2 regions of the Mycobacterium sp. 20KCMC460 genome follow, and region 2 is predicted to be linked to the other one. Evidence: riboswitches for the same ligand, from Rfam matches in the RefSeq annotation. Region 2 holds a riboswitch; the other holds the start of a gene.
The links. A riboswitch is a leader RNA that binds a small molecule or an ion and turns the genes downstream of it on or off. The one in region 2 is predicted to bind magnesium.
Positions count from the first base shown of each region.

Region 1: linked by a shared signal. The riboswitch ahead of MKCMC460_RS20070 (PE family protein) and the one ahead of MKCMC460_RS13370 (Rv1535 family protein) in region 2 are both predicted to bind magnesium.

Region 1 covers NZ_AP025524.1:4,347,924-4,355,000, reverse strand. Annotated here, with positions in the region: gene MKCMC460_RS20090 (magnesium transporter MgtE N-terminal domain-containing protein) at 1-995, opposite strand, end outside; partial or broken gene MKCMC460_RS31560 (PPE family protein) at 1,042-2,247, opposite strand; gene MKCMC460_RS20075 (PPE family protein) at 2,268-3,434, opposite strand; gene MKCMC460_RS20070 (PE family protein) at 3,453-3,752, opposite strand; M-box (ykoK) riboswitch at 4,137-4,311, opposite strand; gene MKCMC460_RS20065 (hypothetical protein) at 4,536-5,027, opposite strand; gene MKCMC460_RS20060 (DUF6226 family protein) at 5,340-5,900, shown strand; gene MKCMC460_RS20055 (Fic family protein) at 6,010-7,077, shown strand, end outside.
Region 2 covers NZ_AP025524.1:2,852,201-2,859,277, reverse strand. Annotated here, with positions in the region: gene ileS (isoleucine--tRNA ligase) at 1-2,119, opposite strand, end outside; gene MKCMC460_RS13370 (Rv1535 family protein) at 2,424-2,657, opposite strand; M-box (ykoK) riboswitch at 2,937-3,107, opposite strand; gene MKCMC460_RS13365 (nitronate monooxygenase family protein) at 3,272-4,390, opposite strand; gene MKCMC460_RS13360 (carboxymuconolactone decarboxylase family protein) at 4,629-5,225, opposite strand; gene MKCMC460_RS13355 (STAS/SEC14 domain-containing protein) at 5,298-5,666, shown strand; gene MKCMC460_RS13350 (AMP-binding protein) at 5,671-7,077, opposite strand, start outside.

The sequences.
Region 1 (7,077 bases), 1.5 Mb from region 2:
ACGTGGACCTTGACCAGTGCCTCCGGCTGGATGGTGCGCGCGGTCGCGATCAGCGCCAGCGCCGAGCCTGCGGTTGCGGTGGCAACGCACGAGACGAAGTCGACGTTCATCAACCCGCCGGCGCTGTCGGGATTGAACCCCATCAAAGTGATGACCTTGGTGCGCTGCGGGCCGGGCATCAGGTCCAGCACGCGCCGGCGCCGGGACTGGCGCAGGTCGGCGATCGCGTCGGCGGCGTCGTCGGCGCGCATCCGGCCCAGCAGGGCGGCCACCTCGTCGTCCCGCATGTCGTTGAGCAGCCGGCTTGCCTTCTCGGGGTCCAGCTCCTCGAACACGTCGGCTTCCAGTTCCGGGTCGCTGCGGACCCGGTCGAGAATTTCGCCGCCCTCGGCCTTGTCGGCGTCCTCGAGCAGGTCGGCGATCTCCGCCGGCTTGAAGCCCCCGACCCGCCCCCAATGACGGCGTATCGCATCCGTGCGGACGTGGCCGATCAGCGGTTCGAATGCCTTCCAATCCCGGGCCGCGTGGCCGCCGGTGCTCTTGATCAATCCGAACAGCCTCGGCGGGCGCCGGGTGTCCAGCCGGGTCAGCACCCAATCTCCGCCGGCATCCTCCAGAGACGCGTCGTATGCGTGTACCAGTTCCACCGCGGCCACGTCGATCAACCGATGACCCAGCACGTCGGCGCGCAGCAGCACCTCGCCGTCGCGGCGCTCGAAACGGCGAAGGTCGACCTTGTTCTTGGCCAACACCACCTGGCCCGGAGCGAACTCGTGAATGGCCTTGCGGCCGATGAACACCGACCGGCCGCCGACCCCGGCCACGATGCCGGTCACCAGCGGATAATCGTCGGCGCCGCGGAGCCGCACGATGACGTCCTCTACTCGGCCCACCACCTCGCCGGAGCGGGCCAGGACGGGTCCGCGCAGCAGCTCCGAGAGGTGAATGCTGGGGCGCCCGCTGCCAGGCGCGGGTGTGGTGTCCGGTGTGCTCACTGTTGTCTCCTGAATAGTGCTGCGGGGGTTGGCTTTTAGGCGTGTCTCAGCCGGCGGCCGGGGGGCGGCCCAGGATGCGGGGGCGGAAACCGTAGCTGGGCATGCTGGCGAATTCTTCGTCCGCCGCGTCCCCGATCCCGCCCAACGGCATACCGGGTAAGCCCATCGGCCCCGTGTCCTCCAGCACCATCGGGGTGGCGCCCAGACTTCGGTAGGCGCCGGCCCCCATCTGGGTGGTCGCCAGCGGGACGGGGTTGACCGTCGCTCCGGATGCGGCCCAGGCTTGGGGTACCGACATCGCCCCGACCAGATTTGCGCCCCCCAGCTAGGCTGTTGCCGTTGGCAATTCGGCACCGGCTGTCTGTGCCATCGCGGTTCCAGCCGCCTCCGCGGCGGTTCCGGCGCCGAGGCCGGGCGGGTTGGTCAGATAGCTGAAGGCGGTGACGCTGTCGATCATGGATGTCGGATTCGTCAGCCCGCTGGTGGTGAATCCATTCGAGATGTTGGCCACCGAGGCGTTGTTGAGGAAGCTTCCCACCAGCGACCCGTCGCTTCCGTCCAGGAAGTTGAGCACCCCGGCGAGACCGGTGGTGGACGTGTTGGTGTTGGGAGCCAGTCCGAGCCACTCGGCCAGGCCGGACACCGTGTCGGCCGACGTGCTCGACGCGGTCGAGCTACTGGTTGCCTGCGCAACCGCGTTCGTCTGGCTGGTGAGGCCATCGGTGGTCGTGGTGGACTGCGGCGAGGTGAACGGTGTCAGTTGTGTCGCCGCATTCGCCGCAGCTGCGTAGCCGTTCATCGCCGCGGCGTCTTGGGCCCACATCTCGGCGTACTGGGCCTCGGTGGTCGCGATCGCCGCGGTGTTCTGCCCGAAAAGGTTCGTAGCCATGAGGTTTGACAATTGGGCACGGTTGGCTGTGATCGCAGCCAGCGGTACCGTCATAGCAAACGCCGTCTCGTAGGCGGCCGCGGCGGCAGTAGCCTGGCTACCTGCCTGTTCGGCCTGAACGGCGGTGGTGCTCAGCCACTCGATGAAGGGCCCTACCGCGGCCGCCATCAGCGTCGAGGACGGGCCGATCCAGCCATCATCGGTCAGGGTCGCGATCACCGAGCCGTATGAGGCTGCAGCGGAGCGCATTTCAGCGGCCATTGTGTTCCACGACGAACTCGCGCCCAGCATCGATGCCGACCCGGGACCCGCGTACATGCGTGCTGAATTGATTTCCGGCGGTAGTGCCGCAAAGTCGATCATGACGGTCTCCTGACGTCTCGTTATCCGGCGGCCGGTGGACGTGGCATCACGACCGGTCGGAAACCGTATTTGGGTATGGCGCGACGAGCCCGCCGGCCGGCGCCCACCAGCGGCCCGGGATAGGCTCCCGGTCCGCCCGCGCCGCCTGCACTCGACCCGATGTCGCCGAGACCGGTTGCCGGCAAAGCGGTTCCGGCAGGTGAGACGTTGGCCGCCGACGTCCAGCCGGACGGCACCGACAGGTTGCCCACCAAGCGGGCGTGGCCCATGCCGGCGGCGGCACCCATGCCCAGTTCCGGCGAGACGAGCGTCGCCGACTTCAACTCCGCCAGGTGCGGAGCCACTTCGGCAATTCCGGAGTCGACGCAAGCCTGCGGGTAGAACCCCGCGATGGTTTGCAGCAGGAACTCCGGGTTGAACGGTCCGCCCGCGATCGCACCGTTGAGGAGGCCGGTACTGGCGAAGTTCCCGCCCAGGAAGGTGCCCACTGCCGAGTTGTCCGAGCCGTTCAGCAGGCCGGTGAGATACGACGCGACTGATCCGACGGACGTTGCCTGACCCGTACTCGACGTGGCCGAGGAAACCACTGACTGTGCCGTGCCCGCCGGCGTCTGGGCTGCTTGGGCGACGGCGTCGGCTTGCTGCGACGTACCGTCGGGCGTGCTGGTGGACTGCGGCGCGGTGAACGGCGCTAACAACGACGCGACATCGGATGCGGTGGCGTAACCGTTCATGGTGGCGGCGTCTTGAGCCCACATCTCCGCGTACTGTGCTTCGGCGGCAGCGATGGCCGGCGTGTTCTGTCCGAAGACGTTGGTAGCCACCAGCATCGCGAGCTCGGTGCGGTTGGCCGCGACGGCCACCGGCGGCACAGTGGTGGCGAATGCGGTCTCGTAAGCGGTCGCTGCCGCGGCGGCTTGGCTACCGGCCTGCTCGGCCTGGGTCGCCGTGGTGCTGAGCCAGTCTACGTACGGCAGGGCCGCCGCCAGCATCGACACCGACGTGGGACCGAACCAACCGACGCTGGTGAGCTCGTCGACCACCGAGCCGTAGGAGGCCGCCGCGGAACGCATTTCAGCGGCGATAGTGCTCCATGCCGAGGCTGCGGCCAGCATCGGCCCGGACCCGGGGCCGGAATAGATTCTGGCCGAATTGATTTCCGGCGGCAACGCCGCGAAGTCGTACATTTGTCCCCCTCATATGCTTCAGCGAGCCGCTGCCGCGTTGGCCGATTCGGTGGCTGCATACGATCCGGCGCTGGTCTGCAACGTGGACACGAACAGCTGATGCATCGCTGCGGCCTGCGCGCTCATCGACTGAAAAGTCTGCGCGTGGGTGGCGAATTTGGCTGCCGTCAACAGCGACACCTCATCGGCTGCGGCGGGTACCACCCCGGTCATCGGGGTCGCCGTGGCGGCGTGCTGGGCTTCCAGCGCCGAGCCGATCTGCTGCAGACGACTGGCGGCGGCGGCCAACGACTCCGGCCGTGCAGTGACAAAGGCCATTGGATTTCTCCTAACGAAATTTAGTGCAATAGAACAGATCTGAAGTGCTTCGGGGTCGATCAATCCAGGTGTGTAACGAATGCAACTCCACTCAAGTGAGCGGCGCGCGTAGCCGGCGCGTCAGATTGCCAAAGGGCAGGCGACATCGAGCTTTTCCGCGCACGCCGACACAGTCCGTCGACGCACCGGCGTGCGGAAGAATCCCTCGGGGCCAGCCGATTACGAGTGTGGGAAGAACCGAGATGGGCGAAGGAAGGTGGTCGCCGGTCTCGGATACGGACTATCGTCGGGACTCATTCCGCCTCACCTCCTCACGGCCGCGGCATGCGGGGATGCCATATCTTGCACGACGGGGAGATGCTCCCAGGCCCGAAAAGCCCAGGTGCGGCACCCCTCTCGTCAGAGCTTTGGCACCACACGGCGTATCCGACTGGTCGAGCCGGAAGCCACTTGGGCTCAACCCTTAAGCCGGGAAGAGCTGTCCTGACCCGGGGCGTCTTTCGACGTTCGAGGTCAGTGGCCTGTGTCCGTGCAGACGCCTCACCTAGCGAGGTGCTTGCGTAGGCCATGGTGGCACTGTCCGGTTGGCGAGTCAAGCGAGCGGCATCGAAGGCCGCCAGAGTTCACCGGGTGGACACCTTCGCGGATCGAGGGCTTCGGCGGCGGTCTGAGGCTTTCCGATTGTGGCGCTTCGGGATTGACTTCGGTGTCTCGATGCGGCGGGTCGGCGCCGGCTGCCTTTGTTGCGGAAAGAGTGCCAAACTGCTGTGAATGTTCTGGCAGTCAGCTGCCTGTCATGCTCGGCTTCCGGACCTTGCTCCCAACCCGGGGCCGTTTCGGTCGTAAAGCCCGGTAACGCAGAAACTTTCGGGACGACGGGGGAAGCTGCAGCCGCATGATCCGCAACGTGCCACCGATCAGGATCGTCGCCAGCGGCAGCTCACCCAGCGTGGCAGCAAGCACCGCGATCAGCCGGTCGGTGTCCTCGGCGGTCATGACGTCGAACCAGGCGTCGCAGATCAGCAGAACCCCGGTGGTGAACGCGAAAAGTGTCAGTAGCTGATGGCGGATGAAGCCGGTCACGGCGGTTGCGACCATGAAGGCCAGCAGCAGGATGTCGAAGCCCACCCACGTCGTCCCCCAGTTACGGGCCGCGTAGTTCTGCGGCAGGGTGAATGCGAGATAGGTGATCCACGGGATCAGCGCCGCGGCCGCGCTGACCGCCAGCCAGGAGCGGATCCGCCGAATTTTGATCGACCGCCACGACCTGATCATCTGAGACACCCCCAGCGTTCACTGTCGTGCTACCTCGACCACCAGTCGCATGCTGAATCTAGCTGATACACAGGGTATTTACGCTGTGGGATGTCTGACAGGTCGGCGTGAATCCGGGTTGGCGGGCTGGTGCCGGCTCGGGATACCCGGCGGGCAGGGGATTGTTCACGGATCGACCGGAGACAGCAAGAGGCACGTCGCGTTGGGCGACGCTTCCAGGCACATTGCGCGACGAACAGCTCGGCCCCGATAGGGTCAAGTGGTGTTGCGGGTCGGGTGTGCATACTCGGTTGACTCGAGGAGAATGGCCCGGTGGACGATCGGTCGGCAAACCAGGGGCCGCCTCAGGAGGCTTATGGCCGGGTCACCAATGCAGAGCGTTACCGGGTTCTGCACGACATCGCGCGGGCCCTGCTGGATGACCTGGAGCGGCGTTTCGAGGTGGCCCGCGAGGTGAGCACGGAGGCCGATCAGCACAGCGCTTCAGCAGTGCCCGTCGTTCGACTGGTGCCGGCCGATGCGGCAGCGTCACCGTTGACCGTCGTGTTCGACGATTTTCCGGGGCTGCTCGTTCGGATGGGCGATGACTGCAGCGTGGGTCTGCCAGCGTGTGGATGTGACGCTTGCGACGAGGCAGTCGAGCGATGCGCGGAACAGCTTCATGACTACGCCGAGGTGTGCGCTGCCGGCGACTTCGGCGAGCGAATCGTGCAGGCGCAAGGATGGTGGCACGAGCGTTGGTACGCGTTTCCCACCGGCACGAGTTGGAACCCCACGCCGGTCGACGTGCCGCAGCGCGACGCGCTGCGGCGGGCATTCGGCGGGGACGAGAGACGCTGGTCGCCATGGCCGCAGCGTGTCGGCGCCGACTGATCTACCCGGACTTCTTATTATCAGTTAATTATCTAAGTGATGATACTCTGCTCGGGTGTCATCACATCCCGCTACGACCGCCGTTGCGTACGAGACCTTGACATGGGGCATGCCAACCGAGGCCGGATACGGGCGTCAGAATGTGCGGGCAGCGCAACGGCAGTCCGGTGATTACCAGGCAGCGATTCCTGCAGAGGTCGAAAATCTGGGGGTCTCCCTTCCCTCCCGCATCCTTGCCGATGCAGAGGAGGCCAGCCAGGAGATCGCCCGCTTCGACGCGGAACTCGGTGACGAGATTGCACCCTTTGCCTCGGTGCTGCTCCGGTCGGAATCGGCGGCCAGCTCCAAGATAGAGAACCTGACCGCTTCAGCGCGCGCCATCGCCGAGGCCGAGACTCTCGGACATTCCAGCCGCCGCAACGCCTCGGTGATCGTCGCCAACACCGAGGCCATGCAAGCCGCCGTCGCACTAGCTGATCGCATCGACGGTGCCGCCATCCTTGCGATGCACGCTGCGCTGATGAACGCCAGCAATCCGGACATCGCCGGCAGGTGGCGAACCGAGCAGGTGTGGATTGGTGGCGGCGATTTCGGTCCCCGTGGCGCAGACTTCATCGCACCGCAGCACAGTCGGGTCCCGGGCGCCATCGACGACTTGATCCGGTTCGCCGGACGCGACGACATCCCCGTTCTTCCCCAGATCGCTATTGCGCATGCGCAGTTCGAGACAATTCACCCGTTTCCGGACGGAAATGGCCGCACCGGCAGAGCGCTGATCCAGGCGATGTTGCGCAACAAGCGACTGACTCGCCAGGTCACCGTCCCCGTCTCGGCGGGGTTGCTCACTGACACCGATTCCTACTTCCAGGCGCTGACCGCATACCGCGAGGGTGACCCCAGCCCGATCGTCGAAAGGCTCTCTGCCGCATCGATCCTCGCAGTCGACAACGGCCGCCACCTCGTGAGCGACTTACGAACCATCAGGGAATCCTGGGCATCGAAGATCACCGCTCGCCGGGATTCCGCCGTCCACCGTATTCCCGACCTGCTGATCAAACGTCCTGTCATCAACGCGAAACTAGTGACCCGTGAACTGAACATCCCGATGAGCAACGTCTACCGCTATCTGGACCCGTTGATCAAGGCAGGGATCATCGTCGAATTCACGGACCAGTCA
Region 2 (7,077 bases):
GCACGTTGGCCGAATCCACCCGCCAGGTCCCGACTTTCGGGGCGTACAGCGCCAGGAAACTGTAGGCGTTCCAGAACGGCAGCAGCACCTGGCGCACCCCGTCGCGGATGCCCTGCTCGGTGACGATCAGGTTGCCGCCACGCAGGATCGGCGAGGCCATCAGGAACCACCGCATGGCATCGGACCCGTCGCGGTCGAACACCTCGGTGACGTCGGGGTAGTTGCGCAGCGACTTGCTCATCTTCTGGCCGTCGGAACCCAGCACGATGCCATGTGCCACACAGGTTTTGAACGACGGACGGTCGAACAGCGCGGTGGCCAGCACGTGCAGGGTGTAGAACCAGCCGCGCGTCTGCCCGATGTACTCGACGATGAAGTCGCCGGGGTAATGGCCGTCGACCTGCTTGTCGGGGTCGCCGGTGTGGACACCGTCGAACCAGTCCTTGTTTTCGAACGGGTAGTGCACCTGCGCGTACGGCATCGAACCGGAGTCGAACCACACGTCGAGCACATCGGGGATGCGGCGCATCGTCGACAGGCCGGTCGGGTCGTCGGGATTGGGCCGGGTGAGCTCGTCGATGAAGGGCCGGTGCAGGTTCGAAGGCCGCACCCCGAAATCGCGTTCGAGTTCGTCGAGGCTGCCGTACACGTCGACCCGCGGGTAGGCCGGGTCGTCGGACTTCCAGACCGGAATCGGAGTGCCCCAGTACCGGTTTCGCGAGATCGACCAGTCGCGGGCCCCTTGCAGCCACTTGCCGAACTGGCCGTCCTTGACGTGCTCGGGATACCAGGTGATCTGCTGGTTGAGCTCCACCATCCGGTCGCGGAACTGGGTCACCCGCACGAACCAGGACGACACCGCCCGGTAGATCAGCGGGTTTCGGCAGCGCCAGCAGTGCGGGTAGGGGTGCTCGTAGGTTTCGTGGCACAGCAGCACCGCGCCGTTCACCGCGACCGGGCCGCTGCCGTTCTTCAGGTCCCGGATGATGTGCGGGTTGGCGTCGAAGACGTGCTGCCCCTGGTAGTCGGGCACCGACGCGTCGAAGCGGCCCTTGGCGTCCACCGGGGTGACCGCGATGATTCCGGCCGCGTCGCCCGCCGCCATGTCGTCCTCGCCGTAGGCCGGCGCCAGATGCACCAGCCCGGTGCCGTCCTCGGTGGTGACGAAGTCGGCCGGCAGGACCCGAAAAGCGTTGGGCGCGTCCATGAAATACGGGAACGGCGGCAGGTACCGGGCGCCCACCAGTTCCGCGCCCCGGTAGGTGCCCAGCACCGAGGGATCTTCGCCGAGTTCGCGGGCGTAGGCGCCCAGGCGCGCCTCGGCCAGCACGAAGCGCCGATCCCCCACCGCGACATGCACATACGTCACGTCCGGGTGCACGGCTACAGCCAGGTTGGACGGCAGCGTCCACGGGGTGGTCGTCCAGATCAACAGGTAAGCGCCGTCCAGATCACCACCGCTCACCTTGAACCCGACCGTCAGGGCCGGGTCCTGGCGGCTCTGGTAGACGTCGTCGTCCATGCGCAGTTCGTGGTTGGACAACGGGGTTTCGTCGCGCCAGCAGTACGGCAACACCCGGTAGCCCTCGTAGGCCAGACCCTTGTCCCACAGCTGCTTGAACGCCCAGATCACCGACTCCATGTAGGGCAGGTCGAGTGTCTTGTAGTCGTTGTCGAAGTCGACCCAGCGCGCCTGCCGGGTGACGTACTGCTGCCACTCGTCGGTGTAACGCAGCACCGAGGCGCGGCAGGCGTCGTTGAACGCGGCGATTCCCATCGAGTCGATCTGAGACTTGTCGGTGATGCCGAGTTGGCGCTCCACCTCCAGTTCGGCGGGCAAACCGTGGGTGTCCCAACCGAATCGGCGTTCCACCTTGTTGCCGCGCATGGTGCGATACCGCGGCACGATGTCCTTGACGTAGCCGGTCAGCAGATGCCCGTAGTGCGGCAGGCCGTTGGCGAACGGGGGCCCGTCGTAGAAGACGTACTCGGGGGCGCCGTCGCGGTTGGCGATGCTGGCGCGGAAGGTGTCGTCGTGGAACCAGTAGTCGAGGACCTCGAGCTCGAGCGCCGGAAAGTCGGGCGATCCGGCGGCCAGCTTCGGGTAGTTCTCGGTCATCGTGCGTCGCTCCCGTGGTGCCCTGTTGCTTCAGGCACGGGGACGACGGATGCGCTGGTGCGCGAACGCCGCGGTACCACCCCGCTTGCCACGCAAACCGCGTGACCGCTCGTGACGGCTGTGACGGGCCTACCCGTTCGGTTCTACTGGGCCGGATCGGCTGTTCTTCCGAAGGCTCCCCGGTGATGGCCGGATCTGCGCCAATTGTCTAAGTCTAAAGGACTCCAAGGGGCTAACCCGCCGCAGGACCAGGCCTGCAGTCGGTTAACCCCTTGGAGTCCCGGGTAGCGCACTGTCCATGGCGTTACGCCTGGACCTCGAGCACGCCGATGCGCCACAGCGCGGCGTACATGTGCCGCAGCGGGATGCTGAGCAGCCGGGCGGCACCGTCGATCAGCGGGTCGCTGCCGGCGGCGGCAGCGACCGCCTCGGCGCGGCGCGCCGTCTTGGTGGCCGGGGCCGCGGGAACGTCGCGCACGACGCGCAGCTTGGGAGCACTGGGGAAGGTAACGACTTCGTCGTACAGCGCAGCGGTCATGATCGCCTCCTCGGGTGGGAAATCACACGTTGACAGGGGGAGCTTGAAACTTTCTTGGGAAGTCCCGTCCCGCAACGGTTCCGATTCGGCTGGCTTAACCGAGAGCTCTTAAGTCAGAGCGTTTTGCCGGAGACCGGTCAGGGACGAAACAGAGCCCGGATATCGGCCCGGACTACCACTGGAACTCATTCGTCCCTCACCTCCTCTCGGTCGCCGCGCACGCGGGTAACGCGTAATCTGCGCGCACACAGGAGGACAGAATCCGGCGACTGCCGGAAATCCGCACCCCTCTCGTCAGAGCTTTGGCACTACCCGACGTGTCCGGTAATCCGGAAGCCACCTGGGCTCAACCCTTAAGCCGGGAGGAGCTGTCCTGACCCGGGGCGTCTTTCGACGTTCGGGGTCAGTGGCCTGTGTTCGGTGTAGCCGCCTCACCTAACGAGGTGCTTGCCTGACCGATGATGCACCACGGAGCGGGCTGGGTCAACGCGCCGTACCCCTGTTTTGGGATCTTTATGGTTCCGCTACGCACACAGCCGGCGCTCGCCCCACTTCCGGGGCTGTGACCTGCGGAAATGCGGATGTGTTCGATGTCACAATTTGATGTGAGTTCGCTATGTCAGGCCGTCGAGTCGCCCGATGGTGTCGATGTACTCCTCGACCATGTCGAGCACGACTGCCCGCGTCGGCCGCACCCGGTCCAGCGACCCGACCACCTGCCCGACGAAATAGGTCGCCAGCTCCCGGGCTTTGGCGCCGGGCTGGTTGGCGGCCTGGTTGATCCGCTGTTGCGAGTCGGTGACCAGGGCGGTCTGCAGCGGCATGCCCAGCGGGTCGGGGGTGTCGGGCCGCGCCCATTCGTCGGTCCAGGCGGTGCGCAGCATGCGCGCCGGCTTGCCGGTCAGCGATCGCGACCGCACGGTGTCCGACGACGTGGCGGCCAGGAACTTGTCCCTGACCACCGGCACCGTCTCGGCTTCCTCGGTGGTCAGCCACACCGACCCGCACCACACGCCTTCGGCACCCAGCGCCAGCGCAGCCGCGATCTGCCGGCCCCGGGCGATCCCGCCGGCGGCCAGCACCGGCGTCGGCGCCACCGCGTCGACCACCTCCGGGACCAGCACCATGGTGGACACCTCGCCAGTGTGCCCGCCGGCCTCGGTGCCCTGGGCGACGATGAGGTCCACCCCGGCCGCGGCGTGCCGCTGCGCATGCTTGGTGGTCCCGGCCAGGGCGGCCACCAGCACGTCGTGGCTGTGCGCGCGCTCCACCAGATCGTGCGGCGGCGGGCCCAGCGCGCTGGCGATCAGCCGGATGTTGTGGCCGAAGGCCACTTCCAGCAACGGTTCGTAGCCTTTGGGCGAAATGTTGAGGCCGCCGCGGATGGCCTCTTCGTCCTCGGCGTGGGGCGCGACGCCGTAGCGGCTCATCAGCTCGTCGAGGAACGCGCGATGCTCTTCGGGCAGCAGTTCCTGGGCTTGCCGCGCGTTGATGCCGCCGGTGTCGGCGCCAACGTACTTGGGCGGCAACAGCAGATCGACGCCGTAGGGCTTGCCGCCGGTCTCCTGCTCGATCCAGGACAGTTCGCTCTCCAAGCGTTTGGGGCTGTGGGCGACAGCGCCGAGCACCCCGAACCCGCCGGCGTTGGTCACCGCGGCGACCACGTCGCGGCAGTGCGAGAAGGCGCAGATGGGAAACTCGACGCCGAGCATTTCGGCAACTCTGGTTCGCATATCGGCGACGCTACGCCCTCACACCCGGCCCCCTTGCGCCGAGCGTCACCCCTCCCCTTTGCGCCGAGCGTCACCCCTTCCCTTTGCGCCGAGCGTCACCCCTCCCCTTTGCGCCGAGCGTCACGTTGGAGTGACGCCCGACGCCCAACGCTGCGCCAGCGTGACGCTCGGCGAAAGAAAAACGCTCGGCGAAAGAAAACGCTCGGCGAAGAAAAAACGCTCGGCGGAAGAAACGCGATCAGACCACTGAGGGCCCCACCCCGTCGGGCGGCCAGCTGTCCACCCCGTCCTCCAGCGGCACCCGCAGGCTGCGCAGCATCGACGCCACCATCCGCCATGCCCCGATCGCGGTCACCAGTTCAATCAAAACCGTTCTGTCACTGCCTAATTCACCACTGCCTAATTCGCGCTCGCACGCCGCCCAGCTCGCATCGCTGAGCACACCGTCGCGCACTACGTCGTCGGTGGCGGCGAGCACCGCACGCTCGGCGGCACCGAACCCGTCGTGGGCCGGCCAGTCCCGCACCCCCACCAAGTCTTCGGCCGACACCCCCAGCCGCGATGCGACGCGCCAGTGCTGGGTCCACTCGTAGTCGCATTCGGTGAGCCAAGCGATCCGCATGATGATCAGCTCGCGCAGCCGGCGGTCCAGGTCGCCGTGCCACAGCATCATCGCCAGCAGGTCGTTGAGCACCCGCGCCAGCCGCGGATGATTCAGCAGCGTCTGGAAGATGCTGAGTTCGGCCATATAGTCGGGGACGCCGGCTTCGTCGGCGGCGGCCTTGGCCTCCTCCAACGGAAGCAGCGGTATCCGGGCCTTGCTGAACTCGGTCATGGTGGAAGACTCCCGATTGACGACGCCGTCGTTTTCACCGCAATGGTAGCCAGCGAAGGGAAGGTGACTTCGATGATCGAATTGCTCACGGACTTGCCGGAAGGCGTGACCGGTGTGCGCGTGTCGGGCCGGCTCAGTGGTGCCGAGCTGCGCGACGTCCGGCCCCTGATGGAGGAGCGGCTGAAAACCGGTGACATCCGGATCCTGGAGATCATCGACTCCGACTACGAGGGGTTCGGGCCCGGCGGGTTCGCCGAGGACGTCAAGCTGGGCCTGGGCCTGGTCTTCCCGCACCACTCTGCGTTCAAGCGCATCGCGATCGTTACCGACAAGGACTGGGTGACCCACACGCTGCACGCGCTGGCCTGGATGGTGCCGGGCGAGCTCAAGGTGTTCGGCCTCGACGAGCTGGACAGCGCCAAGACCTGGGTGAGCGGCTGAGCGCTCAGGCGTCCAGCCGGGCGAACGCCTTGTCCTGATACATCTGCACCGACTGCTGCCGGCGGATCTTGCCGCTGGTGGTGATCGGGATCGACCCGGGCGACACCAACACCAGATCCGTCACGCTGAGCCCGTGTGAGTCGTAGATCGCGGCGCTGATATCGCGTTTGAGCACGCCCAGCCGCTCGGCCAGGTCGTCGTCGGACTCGCCGTTCTTCTTCTTGATCTCGACGATGGCGGCGAGCTTCTCGACGCCGTCCTGGGGCACCGCGATCGCGGCGCAGCGGCCCGGGTTGATGTCCTGGATGGTGGCCTCGATGTCGTCGGGAGAATGGTTGCGGCCGTAGACGATCAGCAGGTCCTTGATCCGGCCCATGATGAAAAGCTCACCGCCGGAGAAGAATCCGGAGTCTCCGGTGCGCAACCAGGGCCCTTCGACGGTGCCCTCGGTGGGGTTGACGATCTTCGCGCCGAAGGTGCGGGCCGTCGTCTCGGGCTTCTCCCAGTAGCCCGCGGCCACATTGGGGCCGTGCACCCAGATCTCGCCGACGGTCCCTTCCGGGCACTCCATGCGCGTGTCGCCGTCGACGATGCGGACCTGTTCCTGCGACTCGCACCTGCCGTAGCTGACAAGTGCTGTGCCGGTTCCTTTTTCGACGCGCACCGCCTGGCCGTCGGGCAGCTTCTCGGAGTCGAATTCCACGATCTCCGGCGGATCACCAACCCGGCGGGTGGCGATGTAGACGACGGTTTCGGCCATGCCATACGCCGGTCGCAGCGCCTTGGGCTGAAAGCGGAACTGCGCGAATCGGTCTGCGAACCGCTTCAGGGTCGCGGGCTGAACCCGCTCGCTGCCGTTGAGGATGGTGTGCACCCGGCTCATGTCGAGCCCGGCCATGTCCTCGTCGGAGGTTTTGCGGGCCGCGATGTCGAACGCGAAGTTCGGTCCCGCCGAGATGGTGTTCCCGTAGCGCGCCAGCAGCTGAGGCCAGCGGGCCGGCCGCTGCAGGAACCCGGCGGGACTGAACAGCACGGTGGGCCGCCCGGCGAGGGTGGGCATGATCGTTCCCAGCAGTAGGCCCAGGTCGTGGTAGAGCGGCAGCCACGAGATCACCGTCAGGTCGGAGGGCACCGCCCCCTCGTTGACGAAGAAGTCCCCCATGGCCATACCGAAATTGGCGATGACGTTGTCGTTGGACACCGTGACACCGGCTGGCGTCCGGGTGGACCCGGACGTGTACTGCAGGTAGGCCGTCTTCGCCCCCTGATCGCCGGTGTCGCGCGCCGGCCGCGACGACGGCGGCCGCGCGTCGAGGTCCAGCAGGTCGACTTCGATGATGGCCGGCGCCTTTTCACCGACGTGCGGCTCGGCGCATTGCCGGACGTTGTCGACCACCGCCGACGTCGTGAG